One region of the Ornithinimicrobium sufpigmenti genome, then DNA from elsewhere that is predicted to be linked to it. Evidence: predicted binding sites of a transcription regulator. Region 1 holds the regulator's gene; the other holds the start of a gene.
What was found. Region 1 encodes Rex, which represses fermentation and respiration genes when NADH is low (regulators of the CRP and FNR family bind a similar motif). Its sites were predicted from a motif close to CTTGTGAANNNNTTCACAAG; they were not measured.
Positions count from the first base shown of each region.

Region 2: the regulator Rex is predicted to act here: its motif matches at 1,677-1,696, upstream of ESZ52_RS15050 (geranylgeranyl reductase family protein).

Region 1 is NZ_CP036403.1:515,977-520,381, reverse strand. It holds gene hemC (hydroxymethylbilane synthase) at 1-63, opposite strand, end outside; gene ESZ52_RS02465 (glutamyl-tRNA reductase) at 60-1,448, opposite strand; gene ESZ52_RS02460 (redox-sensing transcriptional repressor Rex) at 1,445-2,113, opposite strand; gene ESZ52_RS19080 (thioredoxin domain-containing protein) at 2,220-2,636, opposite strand; gene ESZ52_RS02450 (30S ribosomal protein bS22) at 2,681-2,779, opposite strand; gene ESZ52_RS02445 (helix-turn-helix domain-containing protein) at 2,940-3,140, opposite strand; gene ESZ52_RS02440 (acetoin utilization protein AcuC) at 3,336-4,405, opposite strand, start outside.
Region 2 is NZ_CP036403.1:3,262,839-3,267,243, forward strand. It holds gene ESZ52_RS15045 (NADH-quinone oxidoreductase subunit A) at 1-263, opposite strand, end outside; gene ESZ52_RS15050 (geranylgeranyl reductase family protein) at 364-1,656, opposite strand; gene ESZ52_RS15055 (exonuclease domain-containing protein) at 1,803-2,564, opposite strand; gene ESZ52_RS15060 (putative nucleotidyltransferase substrate binding domain-containing protein) at 2,564-4,405, opposite strand, start outside.

The sequences.
Region 1 (4,405 bases):
CTCGGACTGGCTCGTGGCCAGCGCGCTGGCGCGGGTGCCGAGACGCAGGGACCGGGCGCTCACCGGGCACCTCCTTGGTCGGTCGGCGGCGCTGAGGAGACGACCGCGATGTCGGGCGGCGGGGAGGAGACGACCGCGATGTCGTGCGGGTCGAGGTCGAACAGCTCGCGGAGGGCGTGGCCGTAGTCGCCCACGCCGCCGGTGTCGACCGACTGCAGCTGCCTGGCCCGGACGCTCGGGGTGTGCAGCAGCTTGTCCACGACCCGCTGGACCGTGCGCCGGACCTCGGCGCGCTCGTCCTCGGGCAGGTGCGGCAGGCGCTGGTCCAGGCGGGCCATCTCGGCGTCGACGACCTTCGCGGCCCTGGAGCGCAGCGCAGCCAGGGTGGGCGCGATCCGGGCAGCCCGTCGCTCGGTCAGGTAGCCGGCGACCTCGGCGGTCACCAGGTCACGCACCGCGGCGAGGGCGTCCTGCTCCTGGGCCTGCTGGGTGGCGTCCTGGGTCGCGGGCCGGGCGTGCTCGGCCTCGGCCTGCAGCTCGGCCAGGCCCCACAGGTGCACGCCCGCCAGGTGGCCCACCTCGGGGTCGATGTCGCGGGGCAGGGCCAGGTCGAGGACGACCTGGGGAGCACCCGTGCGGCCGGCGTCCAGCCGGGCCTGGGCCAGCGCGGCCGCGTCCAGCACCTGACCCACCGCGCCGGTCGTGGTGATGAGCAGGTCGGCAGAACCGGCTCGGGCCGCCATCTCCGGCCAGCCGGCCGCGCGCACCCCGTGACGGTCGGCGAGCCGCCTGGCGGTGGCGCCGGTGCGGTTGACGACGGTCACATCGGTGATCCCGTCCCGCACCAGGGTCGCGACGGCGAGACCGGACATGGCTCCGGCCCCCAGCACGACGGTCCGGACCTCGGTCAGGTCGCCCAGGACCTGCCTGGCTTGGTCTAGCCCGAGGGTCACCAGGGAGCGGGACACCTCGTCGATGGAGGTCTCGGCGTGGGCCCGCTTGCCGACCCGCAGCGCCTTCTGCAGCAGCGGGTTCAGGGCCGGTCCAAGGCGGGCGTCCCGCTGGGCGGCGGCCAGCGCGGCGCGCAGCTGGCCCAGGATCTGGCTCTCTCCGACCGCCATCGAGTCCAGGCCGCAGGCCAGGTTGAACAGGTGGGCCACCGCGCGCTCGTCGTGGTGCACGTACAGGTGCGGCGACAGCTGGTCGTGGTCCAGCCCGCTCAGCTCGCACAGCAGCTCGCCGATCTCGGACACCGCACCGTGGAAGGTGCTGGCCTCCACGACCACCTCGAGGCGGTTGCAGGTGGCGAGCACCATCGCCTCCTCGACGTTCCCGGCGGAATGCACCTGCCGAGCCAGTGCGTCGGCGCCCTGGTTGTCGAGGGCCACCCGCTCGAGCAGGTCGATGGGAGCGCTGTGGTGGGAGATGCCGACGACCAGGACGCTCACGAGACCACCCCCGTCTGGGCCTCGGCGGTCACCAGCGAGCGCTGGTGCTGGTGGAAGGCCAGGATCTGCAGCTCGGTGCCGAGGTCGACGGCACGCACGTCGACATCGGCCGGGACGGTGAGCACCCCGGGGGCGAAGGTCAGGATGGACCGCACCCCGAGCGCGACCAGCTGGTCGGCGACGGACTGGGCCTGGTCCCCCGGGGTCGTGATGACACCGACCGAGACCGGCGTGGTGAGCGGGTCCAGGTCCTCCAGGCGGCAGACCGGCATACCCTCCACCGTGGTGCCGACCACGGCCGGGTCGCGGTCGGCCACGGCGACCACGCGGAAGCCGCGGGTGGCCAGACCGCCGTAGGCGGCCAGCGCACGACCCAGGTTGCCCATGCCGACGATGACGACGGGCCAGTCCTGGGAGAGCCCCAGCTCGGCCGAGACCTGCTCCGAGAGCCGCGCGACGTCGTAGCCCACGCCACGCACGCCGTAGGAGCCGAGGTGGGACAGGTCCTTGCGCACCTGGGCCGAGCGGACACCGGCGAGGGCGGCGAGCTCCTCGCTGGAGACGGAGCGCCGCCCCTGGTCGGCGAGGCCGGAGAGTGCCTGGAGATAACCCGGGAGTCGTCCGACGGTGGCTTCCGGCACCCCCCGTCGGGTGGACTCGGCCATCACGGCGGCACCGGCTCCTCTCGTTGGACGGCGTCGACCGGGAGGGCTTATATCAGACCCTTGCACGACGGCGACGCGGACCCCCTCACTGTATGGCGGGACCCCCTCATCCTCCAAAACGGCGGGATCCAGGGGATCCACGACCCTTGTCGTCGCGGCCCAGCAGCCCGGCGAGCTGCCCCGGCTCCACCCGGTAGTGGGCCACCTCCCGGCCGTCGACCAGCAGCACCGGCACCAGCGTGGTCCACCGCTCGTGCTGCTCGGCGCTGATCTGCCCGGCGCGCAGGGCGGCGTCCACGTCGAGCGTGCGGGGCTCCCCCCCGGGGCCAAGCCCGGCTCCCACCACCGCCAGCATCTCCTCGCACAGGTGGCAGCCCGCCCGGGTCACGACGACCACCTCGGGTGAGGGCTGCGCCGCCCGGCGGCTCGCGGCCTCAGGGCGTCGCCGCCACAACCGGTCCCACATGCCGACCTCCTTCCCGGGCACGACGATGGCGCCCGACCCGGAGGGGTGGGGCGCCATGCCTGTGCGGTGGTCCGGCCACCTGACAGCGACCGGACTCTCAGTCACTTCTTGTTGCGACGCTGGTGACGCGTCTTGCGCAGCAGCTTGCGGTGCTTCTTCTTCGCCATGCGCTTGCGGCGCTTCTTGATCACGGAGCCCATAGGCAGTCCTTTGTTCGTCGGTCGTGGTGCATGCGCTCTCGACGCGGGCCGGTGCGCACAACGGATTGGATCAGCCTAACGCGGCGGGACAGGACCGCCCAAACGTGCCCACCCAGACGCGACGGTGCGGGGGCGGGGGTCGGCTGCGGAGGGCAGGCCCTCAGGCGGTGCCGTGGTAGGAGTCCTGGAGGTAGTCGTGCACCGCCTGCTCCGGGACACGGAACGAGCGGCCCACGCGCACGGCGGGAAGCTCTCCGGAGTGCACCAGGCGGTACACCGTCATCTTGGACACGCGCATGACGGCGGCCACCTCGGCCACGGTCATGAACGTCATCTCAGCGAGCTGGCGCTCATCTGCCATAGGACGCATCCCGTCTCTCTTCACGCGGGTGTGCGAACTCGGCTTCCCCTCCGGCACGCTGACCCGACTCTTGGTTGTCGGGCCTAACCATAGGGGCAGATGTGGTCCTTGCGAAAGTCGTTGTGGAAGAAAAGTCCAGCCTGACACGCCGGGCGTGACCAACGAGTCAGCTGTGGCGCACGTGGCGCGAGGTCCTCAGTCGAAGTAGGGGTCGAGTCCCCAGCCGGGGAAGATGGCGCGGCGGGTGGCCATGATGGCCGAGTCGACGGGGTCCTCGGGCTGGTAGCCGTCCTCCCAGCGTCCGTAGCGGATCGGCCGGCCACCACGGTCCCCCATGAGCGTCGGCGCCTCCCTGCCGTAGACCTCCAGGACGTAGTCGCGCCAGGACTGCGGCACGGGCGCCGAGGGGTCGACGGGGCGACCGGTGACCACGCCGATGAGGTGGGTCCAGGCCCGGGGCACGACGTCGACCAGCTCATACCCCCCACCGCCCAGGGAGACCCAGCGGCCCTCGGCGGTGTCCTCGGCCAGCTCGGCCACCCAGCCGCAGGCCACCGCCAGCGCGTCCATCGAGACGGTCAGGTGGGCCAGCGGGTCGGCATAGTGGCAGTCGCAGCCGTGCTGGCTGACGACGACCTGCGGGTTGAAGGCCCGGACGATGGTGGGGACCACCGCCTGGTAGGCGCGCAGCCACCCCTCGTCGCCCGTGCCCGGCGGCAGCGCGATGTTGACGGCCGTGTCCTGCGCCTTGGGGCCGCCGGTGTCGCCGGGGAAACCGGTCCCGGGGTAGAGCGCCCGGCCGCTCTCGTGCATCGACACGGTCAGCACCCGGGGGTCGTTCCAGAAGACGCGCTCCACGCCATCGCCGTGGTGCACGTCCAGGTCGAGGTACACCACGCGCTCCGCGCCCAGGTCCAGCATCCGCTTGATCCCCACGGCGATGTCGTTGTAGACGCAGAAGCCCGCCGACGCCTCGGGCATCGCGTGGTGCATCCCGCCGGCGATGTTCACCGCCCGCTTGGTCCGCCCCGACCACACGGCCTCGCAGGCCGCCAGGGTGCCGCCGACGCCGTAGGAGGAGGCCTCGTGCATGCCGGCGAACGCGGGGGTGTCCTCGGTGCCGACGCCGTGCCGGCCGCGGGCCAGGCTCGGGTCGGCCGAGACCTTCTTGACCTCGGTCACATGGTCCGGGCTGTGCACGGTGAGCAGGTCCGCCACCCGGGCCGGCTCCACGGGGACCACCTCGACGTCGTCGTGGTCGAGCA
Region 2 (4,405 bases), 1.4 Mb from region 1:
TCGAACGCCACCGCGAAGGGGTAGAGGAAGAGCACCTCCACGTCGAAGACGATGAAGAGCATCGCGGTCAGGTAGAACTTGACCGGCACCCGACCGCCCTGGTGGGCCTGCGGCGTGGGCTGGATGCCGCACTCGTAGGCCTCGGCCTTGGCCCGGTTGTAGGTGACCCTGCCCAGGAGGCCTCCGCCGAAGACCGAGCCGAAGGCGAAGAGGAGGCCGAAGAGCAGGAAGAAGAGGACCGGCACATAGGGGTGGTAGTCCATCATTGCCAGGACTCCTTTCGGGACGTGCTCGGCGTGCTCGAGACGGAGGACACCAGCTTCAGGGTCGGGCGCACGACCATCCTAGGCTCAGGCTGGGTGCTCATGCCGCAGGGGTCAGTCGGCTCAGCGCGTTGATCACGCGGTCGTCCAGACGGCCGCCGCGCTCCTGCGGCAGGTTGGCCATGATCTTGATCAGCAGCCGCATCAGGGCCTTGCGGGGCAGTCCGTAGCGGACCGCCAGGCGCATCACCTCGGGGTGCCCGATGAGGGTGGCGAACTGCTTGCCGAGCATGAAGTACCCGCCGAGCGCGTCCTTCATCACCTTGGGGTAGGAGCGCAGGACGGCCTCGGTCTCCCCCGGCGTGGCGCGGGCCAGGGCGGAGGCGATGATCTCGGCACCGTAACGGCCGGCCTCCATCGCCTCGGCGATCCCCTCGCCGTTGAACGGGTTCACCATGCCACCGGCGTCACCCACCAGCAGCAGGCCGCGGTCGTAGAGGGGCTGGCGGTTGAAGCACATCGGCAGGGCGGCCCCGCGGATCGGCGCCAGCCGGGTCTCCTCGGAGAAGCCCCACTCCTCGGGCATCTCGGCCACCCAGCGCCGCATGACCTCGCGCGAGTCGAAGTTGCCGAAGTCCTTGAAGGTGTCCAGGATGCCCAGGCCGACGTTGGCGGTGCCGTCGCCGAGCGGGAAGATCCAGCCGTAGCCGGGCATGAGGTGGCGTGCGCCGTCCTCGTCCTGCGTCCACAGCTCCAGCCAGGACTCCAGGTAGCCGTCGTCGTGGCGGGGGGTGCTGAAGTAGCTGCGGACCGCCACCCCCATCGGGCGGTCGTCCCGCTTGGGCCGGTCCATGGCCAGCGAGAGACGGCTGGAGTTGCCGTCCGCGGCGACGACGACGCGGGCCCGGAACTCCCGGGTCTCCCCCGTCGCGCGGCCGTTCGGCCCCATCACCTTGGCGGTCACGCCCACGATGTGGTCACGGTGGTCGAGGACGGGGCCGGAGACGTTCATCCCTTCCAGCAGCCGCGCGCCGCGGCGCTCGGCGTGCCGGGCCAGGGTCTCGTCCAGGTCCATCCGGGTGCGGACCAGACCGTAGGGCGGGAAGGTCTCGTTGCCGGGCCAGTCGAGCTCCATCCGGACCCCGCCGCCGACGATGCGCAGGCCGCGGGTGCGGTGCCAGCCGTCCTCGGGACGGGTGGGGACGCCGAGGTTGATCAGCTCGCGGACCGCCCGCGGGGTCAGCCCGTCGCCGCAGATCTTGTCCCGGGGGAAGGTGGCCTTCTCCAGCAGCAGGACGTCCAGTCCGTGCTGCGCCAGGTATGCGGCGGTGGCGGAACCGCCGGGGCCTGCGCCGACGACGATCACGTCAGCCGTCTCGACCTGCTCACTCACGATGCGCTCTGACACCTTCGCTTGTGACAACTTTCACGAACTCAGCAAGTCTAGGCCTGCGGTCCCCTGCGCCCGGCATAGGCATCCCTTCGCCGGATTAGGGCAGACGACCCTCGCCATATCGGTCGGAGGGCTTCCGCCGTGGCCTAGCGCAGCCCCCGCTCCAGCACGTCCGCCAGGACCAGCGGGCGTCCGCGCACCTGCTCCAGCTCGGCGGTCTGGGCGAGGAACAGCTCGGCGCAGGCCACGGCGTCCGTCACCGCCGAATGGGCCCGGTAGCGCGGCAGCCCGTGCCGCCGCCGGCAGGCATCGAGCCGGACCGTGCCGGCCTGCAGCTCGTGGTGGTGGGCCCGCAGCAGGCGCCTGGCGATCTCCAGGGTGTCCGCGACGGGGACGCCCACGGACGCGCCGTACACCTGGCGGCAGGCAGCCGCCAGGAAGGTGGTCTCGACCTGGGCGAAGTGGGCGAGGAGCACCCGGCGGGGTCGCGGTGCGGCGGCGGGGTCGTGGTGGTCAGCAGCGTCGGCGGCGGCACCCGGCGGCGGGGTGACGTGGACGAGGGCGGCCAGCACCTGCGGGAGGACCTGCTCGATCGTGGGCGCCTGGGCCAGGGCGTCGTCGGTGAGCCCGTGCACCACGGCGGAGTCGCCGACCTGGCCACGGGGCCGTACCGGCAGGTGGCGGGCCGTCCCCAGATGCACCTGACCTCCGCGGACCACCACCATCCCGACCGACAGCAGCTCGTCACGGCGCGGGTCCAGACCGGTCGTCTCCAGGTCGACGGCGAGCAGCTCGACGAGGCCCAGCGGTGTCTGCGGGTCCGGCAGGGGGGCCTTCGCCAAGGCCGCGAGCGGGGTCCCGGGGGGCACCTCCCGGCCGCCCGGGACCAGCCGCTGCCACCAGCCCATCAGCTCACCTGCGGCAGGCGGGCGCTCAGCAGCTGCTGCGCGGACCGGACGATCTGGAAGGCGTCGCGCAGGTGTCGCCGGTCCAGGCTGCCCAGGCCGCCGGGGTTGAGGTGGTTGTCCGGCAGGTCCCCCGCCCGCACCTGCCGCACCTGGTGACGCACCCGCAGGTAGGACATCAGCTCGAAGGCGTCGGCGAGGTCGGTCGCCGTCTGGGCCGACAGACCGCCCCGGGCGGCAGCGGCCTCCAGCCGCACCCGGGTGCCCAGGGCGAGGGATCCGGCCCGGAGCGCGTGCACGCGCGCCAGCTGGACCACCGCCGTGACCCCCCGTTTGATGTCGAGGGTGTCCCGGTGCTCCCCCGCGTCCTCCAGGACGAAGCCGCGGAAGAAGCCGATCGGGGGTCGCATCCGCGCCGCCTGCCCCGCCAGGTAGGCCATCAGCAGGTCCGAACGACCACCCATGGGCACGACGTCGGCACGCAGCCCCTCGACCAGGGCGTGGTCCCCGAAGACGCTGCGCATGTCGTAGAAGATCGCCGCCCACAGCACCGCGTCGGGCTCCGGGTCGTGGCTCCAGCGGGCGAACTGCTCGCGCCACTGCGACACCGTCATCCGCCACCGCGGGTTGGTGGCCATGATGTCGCCGTCACACCGGGGCCAGCCGGCGGCCTCCAGGGCGGCGGTCACCCGCTCGGCCAGCCGGCCCCACCACGGGTCCGAGGGGTCGGCGTCGTCCGCGAGCACCAGCGCGTGGTCCTGGTCGCCGCCCAGCCCCATCTCCTCCCGGGCTGCGGACCCCAGCCAGACCCAGGAGTACCGGCCCGGCGCCTCGCCGTGGCCGGCGCCGCGCAGCTCGTCGGTCGCCAGCTCGAGCAGACGCACCACCACGGCGTCCGCGAGCGCGGTGGTCACCCGTCCGATGTCCTCGGCGCTGGCCTCCTCGGCGACGAGCTGCTCGACGACCGTGGGGATCCGGCTGGCCTGTTCGACCACTCCCTCGACGTGGCCGCGGTCGGTGATGTCGGCGACGAGGTAGACGGGGTTGGACCGTTCCAGGCGCACCAGGTCCGTGGTGGTGACCAGGCCGAGCACCCGTCCGGACGCGTCCTGCACCGGGAGGTGGTGGATGTTGCGCCCGGTCATCTCCAGGAGGACCTCCAGAGCCAGTGCCTCGGCACCGATGGTGACCGGGTCAGGAGTCATCACCTCGGACACCGGGCGGTCCGGTGTTACGCCCGCCGCGAGCACGCGGCGGCGCAGGTCGCGGTCGGTGAGGATGCCCAGGAGCTGCTCCCCCCGCATGATGAGCAGCGAGGAGACCCCTGCCCGGGTCATCACCTGCGCCGCCTCGGCGATCGCCACCTCCGGCTCGGCCCGGACCGGCTCGACCGTGATCAGGTCGCGTACCGCGGTGCGCAGCACCGAGGAACCCCGGCTCGGCGCCTGGAGCTGGCCGATCGCGGTCCTGATCCGGTCGTGGTGGGTCGCGGCGAAGTGGACGGCCACGGCGGGGTGGTGCGCACTCAGCTCGTCGAACACCTCCTGGGGCAGCTGGATGAGCAGCGTGTCCTCCCGGGCGGTCGCCTCGTACCGGACGGGCACCCCCTCGACCACCGAGGACATCCCGAAAGCGCCCCCGGCCCCGACCCGGTCCACCAGCTGGCCCTGGTCGCTGACGTCGACGGCCCCGGAGCGGACCACGAAGAGCTGATCGTTGCGCTGCCCCGCCCGCAGCACCGTCGAGCCGCGGCGGGCATAGCTCAGCGTGCAGCGCCCGGGCAGCGTGTCGAGCACCTCCGCGGGCAGGGCGTCGAACGGCGGGTGCTGGGCCAAAAAGTCCCT